DNA from 2 places in the Caldicoprobacter guelmensis genome. Region 1 is predicted to be linked to the other one. Evidence: a T-box and tRNA genes for the amino acid it is inferred to sense, from the RefSeq annotation. Region 1 holds a T-box; the other holds one or more tRNA genes.

What was found. A T-box is a leader RNA that pairs with one kind of tRNA and senses whether it is charged. The one in region 1 lies ahead of pheS (phenylalanine--tRNA ligase subunit alpha), so its partner is inferred to be a tRNA-Phe.
Region 2: it has a tRNA-Phe gene. The T-box ahead of pheS (phenylalanine--tRNA ligase subunit alpha) is inferred to sense a tRNA for this amino acid. The anticodon was not compared.

Annotation. Positions count from the first base shown of each region.
Region 1 covers NZ_JAFBDW010000002.1:387,088-393,366, reverse strand. Annotated here, with positions in the region: gene pheT (phenylalanine--tRNA ligase subunit beta) at 1-1,813, opposite strand, end outside; gene pheS (phenylalanine--tRNA ligase subunit alpha) at 1,828-2,847, opposite strand; T-box leader at 2,903-3,133, opposite strand; gene JOD02_RS04460 (YqzL family protein) at 3,137-3,235, opposite strand; gene JOD02_RS04455 (TrmH family RNA methyltransferase) at 3,305-4,102, opposite strand; gene JOD02_RS04450 (potassium channel family protein) at 4,118-4,777, opposite strand; gene JOD02_RS04445 (TrkH family potassium uptake protein) at 4,795-6,135, opposite strand.
Region 2 covers NZ_JAFBDW010000001.1:291,256-297,534, forward strand. Annotated here, with positions in the region: gene dapA (4-hydroxy-tetrahydrodipicolinate synthase) at 1-190, opposite strand, end outside; gene JOD02_RS01560 (FadR/GntR family transcriptional regulator) at 419-1,123, opposite strand; tRNA gene JOD02_RS01565 (tRNA-Leu) at 1,304-1,393, opposite strand; tRNA gene JOD02_RS01570 (tRNA-Cys) at 1,401-1,475, opposite strand; tRNA gene JOD02_RS01575 (tRNA-Gly) at 1,480-1,554, opposite strand; tRNA gene JOD02_RS01580 (tRNA-Phe) at 1,572-1,647, opposite strand; gene hisIE (bifunctional phosphoribosyl-AMP cyclohydrolase/phosphoribosyl-ATP diphosphatase HisIE) at 1,812-2,570, opposite strand; gene hisA (1-(5-phosphoribosyl)-5-[(5-phosphoribosylamino)methylideneamino]imidazole-4-carboxamide isomerase) at 2,617-3,330, opposite strand; gene hisB (imidazoleglycerol-phosphate dehydratase HisB) at 3,366-3,959, opposite strand; gene hisC (histidinol-phosphate transaminase) at 3,963-5,024, opposite strand; gene hisD (histidinol dehydrogenase) at 5,017-6,279, opposite strand, start outside.

The DNA.
Region 1 (6,279 bases):
TCAAAAGCGGCTTTTCCTCTGGCAAATCCTCCAGCGGCAGCGACTTGGGCAAGAAAGCTGGCCCTATTTCAAATATCTGGCACCTTTCCATTCCCCTGTTACGGTTACGCGAAAGCACTTCCAGAAGGCTCGGGATGAGCGTGGTGCGCATTATGCTTTGGTCCTCGCCCAAAGGATTTAAGATCCTGACTGTTTTGGGTATGAGCTGGGGATTGGTGATGCCTAATAGTCCATAAACTTTTGGGCTGGTAAAAGAGTAGGTTACTACCTCATAAAGGCCCGTGCCAACCAGTACATCTTTTACCCTGTCCATAAGCTTTTGTCGCCTGGTCTTCCTGCCCCGGCTTTGTGTGCCTTCCATCAAAGTCATGGGTATATTATTGTAGCCGTAGATGCGGGCTACTTCCTCGGCTATATCGGCCACACCCTCTATGTCCTGCCTAAACGATGGAACCTCTATGCGCATGTATTCGCCCTTTACCTCAACCTTGAACTCCAGCCTAGCCAAAATATCGGCCATCTCATCAGCCGATAGGTTAAGACCTAGAAGGCTGTTTACTCTCTTCCAGGGTATCTCTAAAATTCTCTTCTCTAGAGAACCATGGCAGACATCTATCACTCCCTCAACAACTGTCCCAATGCCTAACTCTTGAATAAGCTGCACAGCACGGTCTAAAGCAGCTCTTGCGTTGTGTATATCCAACCCCTTTTCGAACCTGAGCGAGGCCTCGCTACGAATTCCAAGCGCCTTTGCCGTCTGTCGTATGACTCCCCTATCAAACAGCGCACTTTCCAGCAAAATGTTCCTTGTTCCATCGGTAATCTCAGTATTGGCCCCACCCATAACTCCCGCCAGGCCTATGGGCTTCTCTACATCGGCTATAACCAACATATCCGGGCTGAGCACCCTTTCCTTGTCATCCAGTGTGACCAGCCTTTCGCCCTCGCGCGCTGTACGCACCACGATGGTTCTGCCCGCCACCTTATCCAGGTCAAAGGCGTGCATGGGCTGTCCCATCTCCAACATGACGTAATTGGTTATGTCAACGATGTTGTTTATGGGCCTAACACCTGCAGAAATCAGCCTGCGCTGCATCCACCTCGGAGATGGGCCAATCTTTACATCTTTTACTACGCGCGCACAGTATCTGGGGCACAAGTCAGGGGCCTCAACCACCACCTTGGCCTCGGCATTGACATCCCCGATACCCGGCTTTACCTCTATATGCGGCAATGTAAAAGAGGAGTTCAAAGCCACCGATGCCTCGCGGGCTATGCCTATGACGCTTAAACAATCTGGACGATTGGAAGTAACCTCAAACTCCAGCACATGGTCATCTAATCCCAATGCTTCCTTTATGTCCATCCCCAAAGGGTATTCTTCCTGCAAAATCAATATACCGTCCACCCCTGCTCCCGGATAGTCTTCTTCGGTAAGCCCTAGCTCCTCTCCGGAACACAACATTCCCTGGGATTCAACCCCTCGCAATGTGGTGGCGGTTATCTTATACCCTCCAGGCAATGTAGCGCCATCGAGTGCCACAGGTACAAGCTGTCCCTCCTTCACATTTGGAGCACCGGTCACTATTTGCACCTTGCATTTTCCAACGTCAACAACGCATACCACCAACTTGTCGGCATTGGGATGAGGCTTTATTTCAAGTATTTTTCCCACCACAACATTACTTATGCCTTCGCCCAGCCTGGTTATACTCTCAACTTTTGTCCCCGTCATGGTAAGTCGGTGCGCCAGCTGTTCAACAGGTACATCTACTTTCACGTACTCTTTCAACCATTTAAGCGGTACCAGCATTTATCTCCACCCCCTTAAAACTGCTCCAGGAAACGCATATCGTTTTCAAACAGCAGCCTTATATCATCTATCCCATATTTCAGGTTGGTTATGCGATCAAGGCCCATGCCAAAGGCAAAACCGCTGTACTGCTCAGGGTCAATCCCACCATACTTTAACACCTTTGGATGCACCATACCGGCACCTAGAATTTCGATCCAACCAGTATACGAGCATACACGGCATCCCTTGCCACCGCATGTGGTACAGCTCACATCCATCTCTGCGCTGGGCTCGGTAAACGGAAAATGATGGGGTCTGAACTGCGTCTTTGTCTGAGGTCCAAACATCTCCTTGGCAAACACGTCAAGTACGCCTTTTAAATCGCCCATGGTGATGTTCTTATCTATAACCAACCCTTCCACCTGATGGAAGATGGGAGAGTGGGTGGCATCCACCGCATCCGACCTATAAACCCGGCCGGGCACTATGATCTTTATAGGAGGCTTCTGCCTCTCCATTACGCGGATCTGGGTAGGCGAGGTATGGGTACGCAAAAGTATATTGTCTGTAATATAGAAGGTATCCTGCGTATCCCGTGCAGGATGATTCTTAGGAATATTAAGGGCCTCAAAATTGTAATAATCCCATTCAACCTCTGGCCCCTCGGCGATCTCAAAACCCATTCCCAGGAAAATATCCTTAATTTCGTTTAACACCATATTAAGGGGATGCAGCTTGCCACGATAATGGCGCCTGCCCGGCATGGTAACGTCGATCACTTCATCCTTCAATCGTCGGTTGAGTGTCTCCTCTTCAAGCACCTTTCTCTTCTTTTCAATCTCATCTTCAAGATAAGCCCGTATCTGGTTAGCAAGCTGGCCTATTTGGGGCCTCTCCTCAGCAGAGAGCTTTCCCATGCCTCTCAAAATCTGGGTTAATTTGCCCTTTTTGCCTAGAAATTCTACTCGAAAGTTCGACAACCCTTCAAGACTATCTATGTGCGCAAGAGCTTGCTCAGCTTCCCTTTTAATCTGTTCCAGCTGGTCCTTCATCTACAGCCCTCTCCTTTCATGGATATGGTCATGTATTAAAAAAGCCTTCGTCCGAGCATGGGACGAAGGCTTAACACGCCACGTGGTACCACCCAATTTCGTTTCGTGAAAAACGAAACCTCCTTCAACGATAACGGGTCAAACCCGGCAGGACCTACTACCACTTCAGCCCCCAGCTCCGGAGCGAACTTCTACCCTCGTCTTTATAGGGGCGCTTTCAGCCCATGGCGTCCCCCTCTCTGTATAAAGACGTTAAGGGTATACTCCTCTCCATCATCGCCTTTATCTATTAAAGCATTACGAGTTCCTTGTAAAGGATGTAAGCATTTATGGAACCCGTCTTTTCAAAAATTTTCCATATTATGTCAGCCAGCCTCACCGGTCCCATCTCCTTCACCGGCTTTTCTTAGGCTAATTATACCATACGCACTACCTGGATTCAAGAAATTTCAAGGCATTATTTGCCTGATTTGCGCAGCACCTCATATATCAATACACCTGCAGCCACCGAAGCATTAAGGGATTCTGCTCTCCCCGGCATGGGTATCCTTACTAGCGAAGAAGCAAACCCGCATATTTCTTGACGCACGCCCTCTGATTCATTCCCAACGACAACAGCTATTCTATCATATCCCCCCGGCCACTCAAATAGGTTGGAACCGTTCAGATGGCTGACCAGAATATGGACTTTGGCTTCCACAAGCCTGTTGAAAAACTCGATGTGGTCCTCCACCTCATAGATGGGCATGCGAAATATCGAGCCCATGGTGGAGCGCACAACCTTTAAATTAAAGGGGTCCACACAGCCTTTGAGCAAAACAACTCCATCTCCCCCTGCTGCATCCATAGTCCTTATTATGGTTCCCAGGTTCCCCGGATCTCTTATCTGGTCTAAAACCACTATAAAAAACGATTGTTTGCTCAACAGGTGTTCAAGACGATACTCCTTTTTGTTTACCACCGCTAGAATCCCCTGAGGCGTTTGTGTATCGCTGATGCTCGCAAACAGCTTATCTTCTACAACTAAAGTCCTCAAATTATCTATCGGTATGCCTACCTGGTTTTTAAATTCAAGCCAGTTAAACCCTCTTGATACCACCAAAGCCCAGATGCTTTCGCCTTCATTTAACGCTTCTTTTACCATCTTAACTCCTTCTACCAAGTACTGCCCGTAGATATCCCTATATTTTTTGTTGTGCAACATTTTAATTCGCTTGATAGAAGGGTTTTGCGTACTAGTGACGTACTCTTCCAAGCGCATTACCACCTTTTACTCCTGTGCCCTCTCCTCTAACATCTTTATGTGGTCGTTCCGCCCAATGGCCACCAATACGTCGCCTTCATAAATCACGTCCTCACCTTTTGGAGAGACCAGCACATCATCGCCGCGTTTTATGGCCACAATATTGAGGCCGTATACCACTCTCATGTTGATCTGTTTCAGTGACTTTCCAATCCATTCAGGAATGGCTGTAACCTCCACCAGGCTATAGTCAGATGCAAGCTCGATATAGTCAAGTACGTTGGTTGATGCCAAATGATGTGCAATTTTGACTCCCATATCCCTTTCAGGAAATACCACCTTGTCAACGCCTATCTTGTACAACACTTTCGCATGCAGGTCATTTTGTGCCTTACCTATTACGAATTTGACCCCCAGTTCCTTGCAAAGCAATGCGATCAATATGCTGGACTGTATATCATCCCCTATCGAAACCACCACAGCATCAAAATTCCTTATGCCCAACGATCTCAGAGTTTCCTCATCAGTAGCATCGGCTTGAACAGCATGCGTCACACAATCGGCTATCTCCTGTATCCTTTCCTGGCTCCTATCGACAGCAAGGACATCATGGCCCAGGGCACACAAAGTCTTTGCAACGCTTGAACCAAAACGCCCTATGCCGATAATTGCAAACTGCTTCTTCATAACAAAATACCTCCTTTTTAACCCACCATTACCTTACCTTCAGGGTATTTCACATTGCCATTGTCGCCTGCCAGCCTCTTTGCAAAGGCCAGCGTCAGCGTCAAAGGACCTACCCTACCTGCAAACATGGTCATAATAACGAATATTTTGCTAATATCGTTTAATTCAGAGTTATTAAAGGTACTCAACCCCACCGTTCCCAAAGCAGAGGCCGTTTCAAAGATCACGTCAACCAGCGGATAGGGCTCAATCAGAGACAATATCATGCTAACGCTCACCAATATAATGAAACTTATAACCGCTATCGCCAGCGCCCTGTTTACAATACTATAAGGGATCCTTCTATTAAAAACCTCTACATCACGCCTGCCTTTGATTACGCTGAGCACCGTAAGCAGAATTACGCTGGCCGTAGTGGTCTTGATTCCCCCACCCGTACCCGCAGGTGAAGCCCCAATAAACATCAGGATGATGGTCATAAACTTCGAGGCATTCCTGAGAGAAGCCTGATCAATTGTATTGAATCCAGCGGTTCTAGGGGTCACAGATTGGAATAATGCCCCTAGAATCTTGCCCCTCCAATTCTGGCCGCCCAAGGTAGCCGGATTATTGAATTCCACAATAAAGAAGAACAAGGCACCCGTCACAATCAATATAGCAGTAACGCACACCACCAGCTTTGTGTGCAATGACCACTTCTCAAAACGCTTGTTTCTGTAAATATCCAGCAAGACAGAAAAGCCAAGCCCTCCACATATGATTAAACCCATTATCGCAAAGTTTACGATGAAATCGTCGGTAAAGCCAGTAAAACTCCTATACCCTCCCATGAGGTCAAAGCCGGCGTTACAGAAAGCTGAAATGGCGTGGAATATGCTGAAATAAAGCCCCTTACCCCAGCCGTATAACGGAACAAACCGCAAAGCAAGGATTAAGGCGCCAATCCCCTCTATCAGGAAAGTAATCCCAATTATGTTTCTGGTTAGACGCACAACGCCCTGCAATTTAAACTCATTGAGGGCTTCCTGTATCACAAGCCTTTCCCTCAAGGTAATTCGCTTTCCCAAAAGCAGGAATACCAACGTTGCCATGGTCATAAACCCTAAGCCGCCCATCTGAATAAGTGAAATTATGACCAGCTGGCCAAATAGGCTTAGATCATCACCAGTATCTACCACCACAAGGCCGGTGACGCATACCGCTGAAGTTGCTTCAAACAAGGCATTTAAAAAGCCTATGCTTTCACCTGAACTGGAAGCTATAGGCAAAGTGAGAAGCAAAGCACCTACTAAGATCATGGAAGCAAAGCCAAGCACCAGGATTTGTGTAGGCAAAAGCCTTAGAGTTTTAATAATCATATTATAAATGATTTACCCTCCCATCCCATTCCACAAACCGTAATCTCACTTAAAATTCATCGTGTAAGCTCAAGATAAGATGAATTTCTTAAAACTCAATTTACGTAAAAATGAACAAAAGACCTCATTTTCAATGAGGCCTTT
Region 2 (6,279 bases), on a different contig from region 1:
AGAGATTTACCCGTTCTTCAAACGTCAAAGTATTAAATTCACCCGTTGTTCCTGTAACGATCAATGTGTCAAAACAATTATTTTCAATCAAATAATTCAATAATTCCTTAAATACTTCATAATCTACCTCTTCATTTTCTTTAAAAGGTGTAATAATTGGTAAAAGAATCTTCCCAAAATTCTTTTTCATATACCACACACTCCTTACACTACAGAGATTTCTTTGCAAATTTTAAAATAACTTTATAACTTGTATAAAAAGCGATTACACCTTTTTATGTATATGCTTTCCTAAAAAATACATGTTTTAGTATCTTAGGTCAGTTTTTATTCATATCTGACATCATACAATTAGATATAACCTCTTATTCTTCTTCTCCATATCAATCTCCTTATTCTTACCCTTCACCTCCTTCCCTCATGAATTCGCCCTCATTACTTTTTTTATATCTTCTAAAGATATTTCCAAATGTCTTACCATCGCACTTTCAGCTTTTTTAACATCCTTTTCCTTTATCCCTTCCATTATTTCTTTATGCGGCTCAAGCGCATGGATGGCATTTTCAGTAACAGAAAAAGCCATTCTCCTGTAATCACCAAAAGCTCTTGCCACCTTTTCGCTAATACTTACCAACAATTTATTATTTGACGCTCTTGCTATAGAGTTATGGAAAGCTTCATCTAGCAATGCTAACTTTACTGCATCTTTCTTGTCTTTTATTTCCTGTTCAAATTCATTATATAACTCCTCCATTTCTTTTAAATGTTCTTCTGTTCTTCTTTCAGCAGCCAACCTAACAGCCAGTGTTTCAATAGACATTCGCACTTCCATAAAATCCATGATTTCCACACCATGTTCAGTAAACCAATTTACTATATTACCTATCTCATCTTCTCTCGTCTTAAGGACAAAAGCACCTCGTCCCGGTCTTAATTCGATATATCCCATTGTTTGAAGAACCCTTAGAGCTTCTCTCACAGTGGAACGACCTACATTTAATTGTTTACTTATTTCCATTTCTGTTAGGAATTTATCTCCAATTTTGAATTCTCCTGAAACAATATATTCTTTCAAACTATTTACAATCTTTTCCGTTCTAGAAATTCTTTCAAGTGGCTTCATACCCATCTCCCATTATTAAATTGTCCACTATCTAGTACACCTTTCCAGGTCACTTCAAGAGCTTATGTAGTCCCTTTAACGAAGCTTAGTATTTTTATCTACCCATAAAAACGACCTCCTCACCAACACTGGATTTGTGTGAGGAGGTTAATCCGTTACAACTTACCGAATATTTCAATCTGGTGCCGGAGGCCGGACTCGAACCGGCACGGTCTTCTTCAGACCCCAGGATTTTAAGTCCTGTGCGTCTGCCAGTTCCGCCACTCCGGCAAAAATTTGGAGGCGCCGCCCAGATTCGAACTGGGGAATCGAGGTTTTGCAGACCTCTGCCTTACCGCTTGGCTACGGCGCCATACTGGAGCGGGAAACGGGATTCGAACCCGCGGCTTTCACCTTGGCAAGGTGACGCTCTACCACTGAGCTATTCCCGCATATTAACTTTTCATGTTGGTGCCTCGGGGCGGAATCGAACCACCGACACGCGGATTTTCAGTCCGCTGCTCTACCAACTGAGCTACCGAGGCGTACTACCCGCCCCTTTTCACCGTCACCTTATCATAACGTCTTCTGACTCTTTCTAGTATATAGTACCTGTGACTATAAGTCAAAAACAATCCACGTGGATTTATCTTGATTATCTTTACATTTCTTTTAAAATCTCACATTATCTTTATAAATATCCTTTATTCTATCTTCGCCTTTTCAATTCATCATATATTTCATCAAGAGTTATCCCCTGTTCAACCAATAAAACTAAGAGGTGATACATAAGGTCACTTACTTCGTATATAACCTCAGATTTTACCCTGTTTTTTGCTGCAATAATCACCTCAGATGCTTCCTCTCCTACCTTTTTTAAAATTTTATCAATACCTTTTTCAAATAGATAACATGTATAAGACCCTTCTCTGGGATGCAGTTTTCTGTCCACTATAACGTCATACAATTCCCGCAATACCGAGGCCTTCGTATCAGGACAATTTTGTTTTTCAAATAATTCCTTATGCATTTCCGAAGAAGGTTGTTCAGCCATACTATTCACTTTATGTTCATTTTCCTTTTTTGCATCAGCGTACACTTCATCAGGAATAAACACCCTCTCCCCCTTTACGACCCATTCATCGCTGACTTTATCAGCACACCGATAAAAACAGGACTTATAGCCGGTATGGCAGGCAGCCTTAACCTGTTCTACCTTAAATAACAGAGCATCGCCGTCGCAGTCGATGAATACCTCCTCTATTTTCTGAATGTGGCCCGAAGTTTCTCCTTTCATCCACAATTTTCTACGGGTTCTGCTCCAAAAATGAGTTATTCCGGTTTCAAGGCTTTTTTGCAATGCCTGGCGGTTCATATAGCCCAACATCAGCACTTCTCCCGTATTTTTATCCTGAATAATGGAAGGTATCAGTCCATCGCTGTTAAATTTCACCTCATCCATCAACATGAGTAAAAATTCCTCCCTTTCGCCAACGTTTACATCAATCTGTACTTTACTCCAATTCTAAGGCTTGTTTTAAGTTTATATTGCCGCTGTACAGGGCCTTACCTACAATGACACCAGCCACTCCGATTGACTTAAGCTGAACTATGTGTTCGAGAGAGCTTACACCACCTGATGCTATTATACTGAGGCCTGTTTTTTCTACCATCTCTCTAGTAGATGATATATTTGGCCCCTCCAGCGTCCCATCACGTAGCACATCGGTATAGACTACTGTCTCCACGCCCATCTCTTTAACTTTTTTACCCAGCTCTACTGGCGTTACATCGCTTTCATTTACCCAACCTCTTGTGACTACTCGATTATTTTTTGCATCTATGCCAATGGCTATAGATGTCCCAAAACGCTTCACAGCCTGCTCAATCAATGCGGGATCCTCTATCGCTATTGTGCCCAGTATAACCCTGGCCACTCCAATCTCCTCCAAAAGAAAGGCTATCCTTTCCATAGAGCGTATACCGCCACCCACCTGAACAGGTATACCTGTCCTTTTTACTATTTCCTTTATAACACCTTCGTTTTGCGAATGCCCTTGGAATGCGCCGTCCAGGTCCACCACATGGAGAAATCGCGCACCCCTGGCTTTCCATTGCAGAGCAACTTCTACCGGATTTTCGCTGTACACTGTTTGTTGATCCATCCTGCCCTGCCTTAAACGAACACATTTCCCTTCTTTTATGTCTATTGCCGGATATATTATCATATCCCAAATTGCCTCCTGTATTTTTAAAGATACTATCAATCAATTATTCCTTTGGTAGAAGGAACTTTATCCACCCCTTTTTCTATACTCACCGCCTGACGTAAGGCCCGGGCAAAAGCTTTAAAGACGGCTTCCAGCATGTGATGGGCATTTTTGCCGTACAAAACCCTTATATGTAGCGTAACTCCACATTGGCTGGAGAAAGCCCTGAAAAATTCCTCAGCAAGCTGGGTGTCAAAATTTCCTACCATAGGAGCAATCGGCGGTATATCCCAATGCAGATACGGCCTACCACTTATATCCAGGCTTACCATGGCCAGCGACTCATCCATGGGTATAAAAGACGTCCCGTAACGGCATATTCCTTTTTTGTCCCCAAGGGCCTGCGCAAAAGCTCTCCCCAAGACGATACCCACATCCTCTACCGTGTGATGGCCGTCAACATTTAAGTCACCGTGACATTCCACAGTAAGGTCAAAGCCGCTGTGCCCTGCTAGGATGTTGAGCATGTGGTCAAAAAATCCGATACCGGTATCTATCCGAGCTTGTCCCTGGCCTTCCAGGTTTATCTCCACCCTTACACTTGTTTCCATCGAATGCCTTTCTGCTCTGCCTATCCTTTGATCCATCACTTATCCCTCCAATATGCACTTTAGCGCTTCTACAAAGGTATCGTTGTCCTGCCTTATACCTACCGTGATGCGTAGATGACTTTTTAGTCTAGGGTCGCTTGGGAAGTTGCGAACCAGTATACCTTGCTCTTTCAGTTTTTTGTAGACCATTTCGCCATCATCAACCTTTATCAGCAAAAAATTGGCCTTTGAAGGATAAACCTCTACTCCCTTTACAGCGCTTAATCTGTGGTACAATCGCTCCCTTTCATTCACTATTGTAGCAATCCTGATACGAAAGACGTCGACGTTTTCAAGCACGAGCTGTGCAACCCTCTGTGAGAAGCTGTTTATGTTGTAAGGAGGTTTTACAGCATATACCTCTTCAACTAGCCTTCGATTTCCTATCATATATCCTATGCGGAGGCCGGCAAGCCCAAAAGCCTTCGAAAAAGTTTTAAGAACCAAAACATTAGGGTAATTGACGCTTTGGCTGACAATCGACTCTTCGCAGAATTCTCCATAGGCCTCATCCACCACTACCACGCCGTTAAAATTTTTGATTAAGTTCATAAGGTCAGCCTTATCGATAACGTTGCCTGTAGGATTATTGGGAGAGCATACGAACACAAGTTTTGGCTTGTGCTGTTCTATCGCTTTATAAAATGCATCCATATCATAATTAAAATTATCATCCAGCGGCACATCTACGGGGATACCCCCCGCTATACGGGTAAATATTCCGTACATTGCAAATGATGGGCTGGGACACAGCACCACATCTCCCTTTCCTACAAAGGCGCTTATTGTAACCCTTATTAATTCGTCTGACCCTACTCCCACCATGACTTCATCTGGTGATACGCCACAATATCGAGAAATGGCCTCCCTTAAGGCGGTTGCATCTGAATCAGGGTATCTGTTAAATCCGCACCCCTCCATCAGTTCTTTTGCCAACTGTTGCCTTATAGCATCTGGCAGGTCATAGGGACTTTCATTAGCATCTAATTTTATTTTATAGGGTATGTTATGAACCTTATATGGCTTTAAATCTTTAATATCATCACGCAAAAATTCAGCCATTATCTTTTAACCTCACTTTTATGGAATTTGCATGAGCAACTAAACCTTCCCTGTTTGCAAACTCTATGACATCATGAGCCACGGCTTTTAACGCTTTTTCAGTATAAAATATTACATTGGATTTCTTCACAAAATCGTACACTCCCAGGGGGGAGAAGAAACGCGCCGTACCCCCGGTAGGAAGCACATGGTTAGGCCCAGCCATATAATCCCCCACTGGTTCAGGAGTATAATGCCCTAGGAATATGGAACCCGCATGTTTGATGGACCCCAGAATCTCAAAGGGGTTGTGTACGGCCAACTCCAAGTGCTCTGGAGCGATGGCGTTTGCAAGCTCTATAGCTTGCTGGATAGAATCCACTACAATAAGGGCTCCAAAATCCCTCAACGAAACCCGTATAACATCCCTCGTTGCTAAACCCTCAACCTGTCTCTGCAGTTCTTCAAGCACATGGCTTGCCAACTCAAAAGATGTGGTTACAAGAATCGCAGAAGCCATTGGATCGTGTTCGGCCTGTGACATGAGGTCAGCCGCCACAAGAACCGGATTAGCAGAAGAATCAGCTAGCACCATTACTTCGCTGGGGCCGGCTATCATATCGATGTCCACATAGCCGTATACCTCTTTTTTCGCCAGAGCCACATAAATGTTACCCGGCCCTACTATCTTGTCCACCTTGGGTATGGTGGCAGTACCGAAAGCCAATGCTGCTATGGCCTGTGCCCCTCCTATCTTAAATATTCTGCTGCACCCCGCTTCACAGGCTGCTACCACGGTATGAGGGTTTACCTTTTTATCCTTCGCGGGTGGTGTGACCATGACGATATCCGACACACCTGCCACTTTGGCGGGGATCACATTCATTAACACTGACGAGGGATAAGCTGCACGCCCTCCTGGTACATAGACTCCAACCCGCTCCAAGGGCATTACACGCTGCCCCAACATTATGCCATTTTCATCGAATACTGTCCAGGAATTTTCAAGCTGTTTGCTGTGAAATTTCCAAATATTGTCTTTGGCCTGTTTAAGTATTCTTAGAAAATGGTCGTCTACTTTTGAATATGCTTCTTGGATCTCCTCTTGGGATACAAGCATCTCTTGTGCGCTAGCATAATGCACTCCATCAAACTGAGCGGTAAATTCCAATACCGCTTCATCACCCCGTTGCTGGACAGCTGAAAGTATTTTAGAGACAATCTCCCTTTTGTTCTCAAAAGATACTTGCCAGCGACGGTTGAGCTTGCTCGCTAC